One region of the Bradyrhizobium sp. USDA 4532 genome, then DNA from elsewhere that is predicted to be linked to it. Evidence: predicted binding sites of a transcription regulator. Region 1 holds the regulator's gene; each other region holds the start of a gene.

Region 1 (3,272 bases):
AGTTCGACGACACCAACAAGATATTCACCTCACCGAGCGATCGGCGCACCCAGGACTACATCACCGGCCGGTTCGGTTGACCGGCGCATGATCCGGAAAAGTGGAAACCGGTTTTCCGATCAGGTCATGCTAAAATTCAGGACACGAAACCATGATCCCCGGGATCATGGTTGAGGGAGACAAGCGATGGCTTCTGAACATACCGCCAAGGCATTCGACAGCGACCTGCAGGAGTTGACTCGCCTGGTCGCCGAGATGGGCGGCCTGGTCGAACGGATGATTACCGAGTCGGTCGACGCGCTGATCCGTCGCGACGTCGCGCTCGGCAAGCGCGTGGTCGCCGCCGACATCGAGATCGACAATCTGCAGCGCAACATCGAAGAGCGGGCGGTGCTGACGATCGCCCGCCGCCAGCCGATGGCGATCGATCTGCGTGAGATCGTCAGCGCGATGCGCGTCGCCACCGACCTCGAGCGGATCGGCGACCTCGCCAAGAACATGGGCAAGCGCGTCGCGGCGCTGGAGAGCGATTTCCAGCCGCTGAAGCTGATCCGCGGCCTCGAGCACATGACCGACCTCGTGCTGTCGCAGGTCAAGTCGGTGCTCGACGCCTATGCCGCGCACGACCTGCCGGCGGCGATGAACGTCTGGAAGGGCGACGAGGAGGTCGATGCGATCTGCACCTCGCTGTTCCGCGAACTGCTCACCTACATGATGGAAGATCCGCGCAACATCTCGTTCTGCATCCATCTGATGTTCTGCGCCAAGAACATCGAGCGGATCGGCGATCACGCCACCAATATCGCCGAGACCGTGTTCTACATGATCGAGGGCCAGCAGATCACCGACAAGCGCCCGAAGGGCGACATGACCACTTTTGCCACCACGGTGCCGGGCAACTGAGGCATGATCGGCAAGCACGGAACCGGCAAGAGCGAAACTGGATGATCCTCGCGACAAATCGTTTCCGCGGGGACTATGCTCAAGGAAGTAAGCGTTTCGGTTTGCGTCTGGGCAACGGATCACCACAGAGAAAGAACTTAAACCGATGAGCGCACGCATTCTGGTAGTCGAAGACGAGGAAGCGCTGACGACGCTGTTGCGCTACAATCTCGATGCGGAAGGCTACGATGTCGAGACGGTGGGGCGCGGCGACGATGCGGATACAAGGCTGAAGGAGCGCGTTCCCGACCTCGTGGTGCTGGACTGGATGCTGCCGGGCCTGTCCGGCATCGAACTGTGCCGCCGCCTGCGGGCGCGGCCCGAGACCAAGCAGCTTCCGATCATCATGCTGACCGCGCGCGGCGAGGAAAGCGAGCGCGTGCGCGGGCTTGCCACCGGCGCGGACGATTACATCGTCAAGCCGTTCTCGGTGCCGGAGCTGCTGGCGCGGGTGAAGGGCCTGTTGCGCCGCGCCAGCCCGGAGCGGCTTGCGACCGTGCTGACCTACGGCGACATCGAGCTCGACCGCGAGAAGCGCCGCGTGGCGCGCTCGGGCCGTCCGATCGATCTCGGGCCGACCGAGTATCGCCTGCTCGAATTCTTCCTTGAGCATCCCGGCCGCGTGTTCAGCCGCGAGCAATTGCTCGACAGCGTCTGGGGCCGCGACATCTACATCGATGAGCGCACCGTCGACGTGCATATCGGCCGCCTGCGCAAGCTGCTCAATCCGGGCCGCGAGCAGGATCCGATCCGCACTGTGCGCGGCGCCGGCTACGCGCTCGACGACCGCTTTGCCAAGGCCGAGCCGCAGCCGTAACGGCCATGCGGCATTCATAAACCGCAACACGGCGTCGTCCCGGCGAAACCCGGGACCCATACGCTGCGGCCAGCGCAATCGGCACGCGGCCAGACGGCTTTCTAACAACACCCATTCGTGGTTATGGGTCCCGGCCTGCGCCGGGACGACGCTGGTGATATAGCCGGGCTGGGTCACACAAAAAAATCCCCGCTTTCGCGGGGATTTGTCTTTGAGGTCTTCCGTCGTTTTCCCGAGTGCTCACTTGATCTGCGGTTTCGCCGACGGCCGGCGGCGATCGGCGGCGGGCTGGTAGGCGACGCGCGAGTGATGCGCGCAATAGGGCAGGCCGCCGAGCGCTTTGCCGCCGCAGAAGAAGAATTCCGGGCTCGAGGGATCGCCGACCGGCCAGTGACAGGTGGCCTCGTTGAGCTCGAGCAGCGACAGCCGCTGGCTCATCGGCACCACATTGTCGTAGGAGATCGGATCGGGCTCCATCTCGGCCTCGAAGGCGTGCGCCAGCGCGGTGTTGCCGCGCGAGACCGGGCGCGCCACCCGCATCATGTGCTGGGCGGGGCGGGCCTTGCGCTGCCGCGGCGCGGCCGTGGAGGGTGCCTTGGCGCGGCCGGAGAGGCCGAGCCGATGCACTTTGCCGATCACGGCGTTTCGCGTCACATTGCCAAGTTCCGCCGCGATCTGGCTGGCCGACAGGCCGGACTCCCAGAGCTTCTTCAGCTGCTCGACGCGATCGTCGGACCAGGTCAATACAGTCATCGCATTCTTCCCTTCGCGTAGCGCCGGCCAATCATTGGAGCGGCGCTGCGAGCCAATCTGGACAAATATCCCTGCGGCCAGAATCCCTTAGCCCTCGCCGGGCACGGTGTTGCGCCCGAACGTTTACGCGAGACACAAAGGCTACTTAGAGGGTCCAGTACCGCCGCACGAGATGTCGTACCCGACAGGCCAAACGCTACAATATGGCGTGACTCTGGCGCAAGAGTCCGCGGTCGTGCGTCCACATGTTCCCACACAGTTAAGCATCGCGATGAGGCTTTTCCACCGCACCGGAATGCTCCGGATTGCGCTCGTTTCGCATTGCAGGAAGGCCACTTCGTGGCGATTGACACTTACCGACCGCAGCATAGAATGCCCGCCACGTGCCGCCCGCAAAGGCGGCCGTTTTGTTTTCCGAAGCTGGCCGTTGCTGCGCTGGCGTCAAGGCGCGCGGCAATTGTCGGCTTAAAAACCGTCAGTGATCGTCATGACCAACGCTGCCACGTCGCATCTGCTCCCCGTCTTCGCCAGGGTCGATCTCGGTTTCGAGCGCGGTGAGGGCGCCTGGCTGATCGCAACCAACGGCGACCGCTATCTCGATTTCACCTCGGGCGTCGCGGTCAACGCGCTCGGGCACGCGCATCCGCATCTCGTCAAGGCGCTGCAGGAACAGGCGACCAAGCTCTGGCACATGTCGAACCTGTTCAAGAGCCCGGACGGCGAGGTGCTTGCCGCGCGGCTGTGCGAGCAGAGCTTTGCC
Region 2 (3,272 bases), 3.3 Mb from region 1:
CCCGAAGGCGAGGCCATAGCCGCGGGTGAAGCACGGCGCCTCGGTCGTCGAGCCCTTGAACTGGTTGACCATCTGGCACTCGGTCAATTCGATCGAGCCGAGCGGCACGGCAAAGCCCGCGTCCTCGGCGAAGAACTCGACCTCGACCTCGCCGAAGCGGATCTCGCCGGCGAACGGGTGATTGCGGCCGTAGCCGCGCTGCGTCGAGTAGCCGAGCGCGAGCAGGAAGCCCTCATCGCCGCGCGCCAGATTCTGCAGCCGCAAATCGCGGTCGGCCGGAAAGCTCAGCGGCTCGCGCGTGAGGTCGCCGACCGGCGTGTTGCTATCTGCCTGCGGCGAGGATTCGATCAGACCGTCACGGCCGAGAATGTCGGTCACCCGCGGCGTGGCGGCCTGCGAGGCCTCCGCGGTCGCCGGCTGCTCCGGCACAAAGCCTTCCGCGAGCTGCGGATCGAGCAGGCGATGGGTGTAGTCGAAGGTCGGCCCCAGGATCTGGCCGCCCGGAACGTCCTTGAAGGTCGAGGAGATCCGCCGCCGTACCTGCATCTCGCCGGTGTTGACCGGCTCGGTGGCGCCGAAGCGCGGCAGCGTGGCGCGGAAGGCGCGGACCAAGAAGATCGCTTCGATCATGTCGCCGCGCGCCTGCTTGATCGCGAGCGCCGCGAGCTCGCGGTCGTAGAGCGAACCTTCGGTCATCACGCGATCGACGCCGAGCGCGAGTTGCTCGGAAATCTGTGCCAGCGTCACCTCGGGCACCTCGCGGTCGCCGCGCCGCTCATGCGCGAGCAGACGATGGGCGTTCTCGATGGCGCGCTCGCCTCCCTTGACGGCTACATACATCGCTCACACTCCGCTTGCGATCAGCCGCGTGGTGCGCGGGATCGCCACAATGGCATCGTCATGGACCAGCACGACATCGATGCCGCGCGGGAACAGGGCTTCGTTGATCGCAAGCCGCTGGAACAGGTCGCGCGGCTTGAGCATCGCCTGCAGCACGGCGCTGCCGTCGATGCCGGGTCCTTTCAGCTCGAAGGCCGGGCCCTGCGACAGGCTGTCGATCTGCAGGATCAGCGTGGTCGACCGGTCAGGATATTCGCTGCTGCCGAATGCGAAGCGATCGAGCGCCGGCAGGCTCGCGGCATCGCCGACCAAAGCGAAGCTCGCGATCGAGGAATCGGTGATCACCGGCGCGCTGGCATGGAACTTCAGCCAGCGGGCAACGTCCGGCGTCGCCGACATCGCGGCGTCGAGCCAGATCGGCGTGTCGTGATCGAACAGCGTCAGCGCGATCGCGGCCGAGCCGCGCATCATGCCGGCCGGTGTTCCGACATCAGCGGCGACGCGCTGCACGCTGCCCGGGCGCGCCATCGCATCCATCACGGAACGGAAAGTCGACTGCGCCGACAGCACCTTGTCGGCAAAGCCCGCGGGCATTTCGGCAATCGTCGTCATTGCATCATCCCTCACCGCGCACCATCGTGTAGAAATCGACCCGCGTCGCCGCGGTTTCCGCTGCCTTGCGGCCGCGTTCGGCGTTCATGGCGACGCGCAGCGGCGCGATCACCTTGGCCTCCACCTCGCCGGACAACTCCGCCGACTGCACCATGGCGTCGCACAGCGCGATCATCTGCGCCTTCCGCGCGTCGCGGCCGAGCGTGTAGCCGAAGCCGACCTCGCCGGTCGCAAGCCTCACCGCCGCGCGCGACACCGTCGCCTCGCCGAGATTGAATGGCGCACCGTCGCCGCCGATCCGCCCGCGCAGCATCACAAGGCCGTTTTCCGGCTCGCGCAGGTTCTCATGCGCGGGCACCGCGATCGCGGCCAGCCTGCCTGCGATGTCCGTAGCGGCGGCGTGCGCCAGCACCGTCATCGCGGCCTTGCGCTGGGCCTGTTTGCTGTTTGGTCCGGTCGGACTCATGGTCGAACTCATGGGCAAACCTTTGGGCAACCTTGCTTGCATCAAGTTGTCTATGATACTAGACAACTTGATAGCGGAGCGCCATGACTGTTTCGTGACAAACCAAAGATTTCTGGTATCACCGCGCCATGAGCATGCAGGAAAGTTCCGGCGTCGCCTTGTGGCGGCAGGTCGCCGACGGCATCGAGCGCGGCATCGCTGACGGCCGCTTCGCCGCCGGCGAAAAGCTGCCCGGCGAGATGGAGATCGCCGAGACGTACCGGGTCAACCGGCACACCGTGAGGCGGGCACTCGCCGCATTGGCCGAGCGCGGCCTGGTGCGCGCGGAACGCGGTAGCGGCACCTATGTCGAAGCCCAGCGCCTCGCCTATCCCTTGCGCTCACGCACGCGATTTTCCGAGATCGTCGGCGCCGGCGGCCACGAGCCGCGCGGCCAGCTGATCGATGCGAGCAGCGATGTCGCCAACCGCGAGATCGCGCGCGAGCTCGGCCTGAAGATCGGTGCGCCGCTGATCCGGATCGAAGCGGTGCGGCTCGCCGACCGGACGCCGATCTGCGTCTCCACCACCTGGCTGTCGACCGAGCGGTTTCCCGATGCCGGCAGCGTGTTCGCCAACGTCCGCTCGATGACGAAGCTGCTCGGGCATTACGGCGTCAAGGACTACCACCGCGCCTCGACCCGGATCACCGCGGCGATCGTCGATGCGACCGACGCCGCACGGCTCGACCTGCCGCTGGGACGGCCGGTGCTGGTGGTCGACGCCACCGACGTCGACATGCTGGACCAGCCGCTGGTGACCAAGCGCTCGCGCTTCGCCGCCGAGCGCGTGGAGTTTCTGGTCGAGAACGGCTGACAATCCCCTTTGTAATCCGAACTAAACGGTCGAGCCCTGCAAGGCCCGATGTCTTGTTACACACGCCCAGGCCAGTATGAACGTTGGTCGTCGTCAGGTGCCCGATATTGCCTCGCTGCGCAACCACGGCTCATCCATGAGCCGATCGAGCACCCCAGGTAAAAGCGCGGTACGATCCACTGCCCTCCAGCGCGAGATCGACCAGCACGGTATCGCGCACTTGGCCCGCGCGTGTTTGCGGCTCCTTCAAGGACATGGCGGGCTCCGACTGGCGTGCGGCCACGTCGCGGCCGGCGAACGATAGACAAAGCGGCCATCAGCTCCTGCCGGGAAGCGGTTGCGGGAGTGGTTGCGGACGCTGGATTCCTGGCCGCCCAGGTCTCGGAGGCCGAGTGACCGGGCGGTGGCCTGGCCGTCGCCATCCGTGCCATCCCGCCGGACCACCCCAACCCATGCCGCGCCTTGAACCAAAACCACACCGATACCAACCGCCGCCGCGC
Region 3 (3,272 bases), 6.6 Mb from region 1:
GTATTATTGAAGCGTCGTTCAATCGTAGCTTTGTAGCCCGGATGGAGCGCAGCGTAATCCGGGATCGGTCGATCCGCACAGAGAGTGGTCCCGGATTGCGCTGCGCTTCATCCGGGCTTCTGTAACGGGCCTTGGTTAGTCAATCCCTTTTCGCGTCATCCACTCGCCGGGCACTTGCTTCTGTACGGGATCGGCGCGAAGGCCGTCGCCTGATGGGGTGCATTGAGGAGCCGGCCGGCCAATCTACGGATTGCGTGGTCGTGAGCCACTTCCCGGATGGCGGCCTGACCGGATCCATCGTCCCAGCGGAGGGACTTCGCTCGGGGAGAGCCTGGTGTCGTGGCCCGCCCGGAACCGATTGCTGCTCCTGGCTAGATGGCCTTGGTCATCGGGTTGAACGGTTTGGTGTCGGCGAGCATGCGATGCAGGATCACGGCGAGCTTGCGAGCCAGCGCTACCTTGGCCTTGCGCATGCCTGCGCGCCGGGCGATCCGCATCGCCCAGCTCTTCAATGCCGAGCAATTCTTGACCGGCTTGGTCAGCATGACGTGAGCTGCCTGGTAGAGTGCCTCGCGCACGGAGGCATCCCCGATCTTGCTGATGCGGCCGGTGTAGTCGGTCTCACCGGACTGGTACTTCTTCGGGGTGAGCCCAAAGTGGGCTCCCGTGGCCTTCGAGGAGCGGAAGCGCTTCGGGTCGTCGATCGCCGCGGCATAGGTGAGCGCCACGATCGGACCAACGGACGGCGTTGTCATCAGGAGCTTGGCGGATGGATGCGTCCTGGCGAGCTTCTGGGTGTGCTTGTCCAGGCTCTTGAACTCCCGCAGCAGCACCGCATGGGCTTGGAGCAGCGCCGCCGCGACCAACTCCAGTCCGGGATGGCCGGTCACGAACTCGCGGATGCGTCCGGCGAACGTGCGCTCGGTGGTCGCACCGACCTTCAGGCCAAAACCGCGAAGTATGCCGCGCAGGCTGTTCTCGACATCGCGAAGCTTGGATTGCAGCAGCTTGCGCGCCGTCAGGATGGCGCGGGTCTCCTGCGCCGCGACCGACTTGCAGTGCACCGGCCGGAACCAGCCGAGCCGCATCAACTGCGCGATCCGGCGGGCATCGTTGCGGTCCGTCTTCACCGGCATCGACTTGAAGGCTTCGCGAACGTGCCGCGTTTCCAGCAGCTCGACCGCAAGCCCTGCGTCTCGCAGACCCGCATACAGCCATTGCGACAAGGGGCCTGCCTCCAGCCCGATCCGTTCCAGTACCAGACCCAGCGACCGGAACCAGGCGATCAGCGCCGCCGGCTCGCTCGCAACCTTCGTCTCGCGCAAAATCTTGCCTGTCCCATCGACAAGGCAAACGCTCGAGCATTCCAAAGACACGTCAATTCCTGCATAGTGGTACATGGTCGTCCCTTAATGATGCTTGGAGCGGGCTTGCCCGACTCCGTTGAACACCATCAGTTTGAGGGACGACCGCCTTCCAACCAACAGGCCGCTCGCGAGCGCGCTTCCAAATTGCGCCGTAGCGAGCGGGCGGCCGGCCCGTTACCCCATCTACGCACCGCGCGTTGTTCCATCGCGCTGTGCAGGCAACACAACGCCTCTTCCCCACAGCCGCGACCGCCGATGTCGCCAGATTGTCGCACGCTGCTGTTATCCGCAGAGAAGCGGCGTACTGCTGATTCTCGTTAACTGTTTGTGGGGCCTTGGGTCGCGGGGATCGTCATCGCCTTGTCACAGGAATCTGTTAGGTGCACAGGCATGGGAAGTGACTCCTTGAGTGAAGAAAGTCCCGAGCGGCACTTTCGCACTTTGTTTATCTCCGATGTCCATCTCGGAGCCCGCGGTTCGCAAGCCGACCGCCTGCTCGACTTCCTCCGTTCTCACGATGCCGACACGATCTACCTCGTTGGTGATATCGTCGACGGCTGGGCGCTGAAGTCGAACTGGTACTGGCCGCAGACCCACAACGATTTCGTGCAGAAGATGCTGCGCAAGGCGCGCAAGGGCGCCAAGGTGATCTACGTCCCGGGCAACCACGACGAGTTCCTGCGCAAATATTACGGCACGCATTTCGGCGGCATCGACGTGGTGGAGAACACCGTTCACACCGGCGCTGACGGCAAGCGCTACCTCGTGATCCACGGCGACATTTTCGATCTCGTGGTGCAGAACGCGCGCTGGCTCGCCCATCTCGGCGACAAGGCCTACGATTTCGCGATCCAGATGAATCGCTTCGTCAACTTCTTCCGCAAGATGTTCGGCGTGCCGTACTGGTCGCTGTCGCAATGGGCCAAGCTGAAGGTCAAGAAGGCGGTGAACTATATCGGCGCGTTCGAGGCGACGCTCGCCGGCGAGGCGCGGCGCCACGGCTGCGACGGCGTGATCTGCGGCCACATCCACTACGCGACGATTCATGACGAGCACGGCATCCGCTACATGAATTGCGGCGACTGGGTGGAGAGCTGCACCGCGCTCGCCGAGCATGAGGACGGCCATTTCGAGATCATCACCTGGACCGACCCGGTGCGCCGGATCGCGCCGGTTCCGCGAGTGACGGCACGCGCTGCATGACGCATATCCTGGTCGCGACCGATGCGTGGCATCCCCAGGTCAACGGGGTTGTCCGCACGCTGACCATGATGGCACAGGCGGCGAAATCGCTCGGCGTCGAGGTGAGCTTCCTGACGCCGGACGAGTTCCGCACCATCGCGATGCCGAGCTATCGCGATCTCCGGCTGGCGCTGCCCTACCGGGCCAAGGTCGCAAGTCTGATCGAGGCGGCGAGGCCCGACAGCATCCATATCGCGACCGAGGGCCCGATCGGGCTTGCGGTGCGCCGCTATTGCCGCAAGCGCGGCCTGCCGTTCACGACGAGCTTCCATACCCGCTTCCCCGAATACGTCTCGGCGCGGACGCCTGTCCCGGAAGCCTGGGTGTGGCGCGCATTGCGCTGGTTCCACCGGCCGAGCCGGGCGGTGATGGCGGCGACCCCGGCGCTGGCGGCCGAGTTGCGTCAGCGCGGCTTCCGCAACGTGGTGCTGTGGTCGCGCGGCGTCGATACCTCACTGTTCCATCCGCGCGACGTCGATCTCTGCCTGCCGCAGCCGGTCCATCTCAGCGTCGGCCGGGTGGCGGTGGAGAAGAATCTCGCGGCCTTCCTCGATCTCGATCTGCCGGGAACCAAGGTCGTGGTCGGCGACGGCCCGGCGCGGGCGGCGCTGGAGCGGAAATATCCGGACGCCGTGTTCCTCGGTGCTCGTCATGGGGAAGAAT

What was found. The regulator PhoB, encoded in region 1, activates phosphate uptake and scavenging genes when phosphate is short. The targets are predictions, from matches to a motif close to TGTCATNNANCTGTCAT.
Region 2: phnF (phosphonate metabolism transcriptional regulator PhnF) is a predicted target of PhoB. The motif match lies at 2,002-2,018, and genes of this name have one in related genera.
Region 3: J2R76_RS01100 (UDP-2,3-diacylglucosamine diphosphatase) is a predicted target of PhoB. The motif match lies at 1,718-1,734, and genes of this name have one in related genera.

The regions. Positions count from the first base shown of each region.
Region 1 covers NZ_JALJZN010000001.1:6,822,247-6,825,518, forward strand. The annotation lists gene pstB (phosphate ABC transporter ATP-binding protein PstB) at 1-80, shown strand, start outside; gene phoU (phosphate signaling complex protein PhoU) at 187-903, shown strand; gene phoB (phosphate regulon transcriptional regulator PhoB) at 1,049-1,759, shown strand; gene J2R76_RS31360 (GcrA family cell cycle regulator) at 2,000-2,512, opposite strand; gene J2R76_RS31365 (aspartate aminotransferase family protein) at 3,000-3,272, shown strand, end outside.
Region 2 covers NZ_JALJZN010000001.1:3,486,394-3,489,665, forward strand. The annotation lists gene J2R76_RS16475 (carbon-phosphorus lyase complex subunit PhnI) at 1-840, opposite strand, end outside; gene phnH (phosphonate C-P lyase system protein PhnH) at 844-1,452, opposite strand; gene phnG (phosphonate C-P lyase system protein PhnG) at 1,457-1,918, opposite strand; gene phnF (phosphonate metabolism transcriptional regulator PhnF) at 2,047-2,772, shown strand; partial or broken gene J2R76_RS16495 (patatin-like phospholipase family protein) at 2,869-3,028, opposite strand.
Region 3 covers NZ_JALJZN010000001.1:252,466-255,737, forward strand. The annotation lists gene thiD (bifunctional hydroxymethylpyrimidine kinase/phosphomethylpyrimidine kinase) at 1-10, shown strand, start outside; gene J2R76_RS01095 (IS110 family transposase) at 372-1,400, opposite strand; gene J2R76_RS01100 (UDP-2,3-diacylglucosamine diphosphatase) at 1,758-2,570, shown strand; gene J2R76_RS01105 (glycosyltransferase family 1 protein) at 2,567-3,272, shown strand, end outside.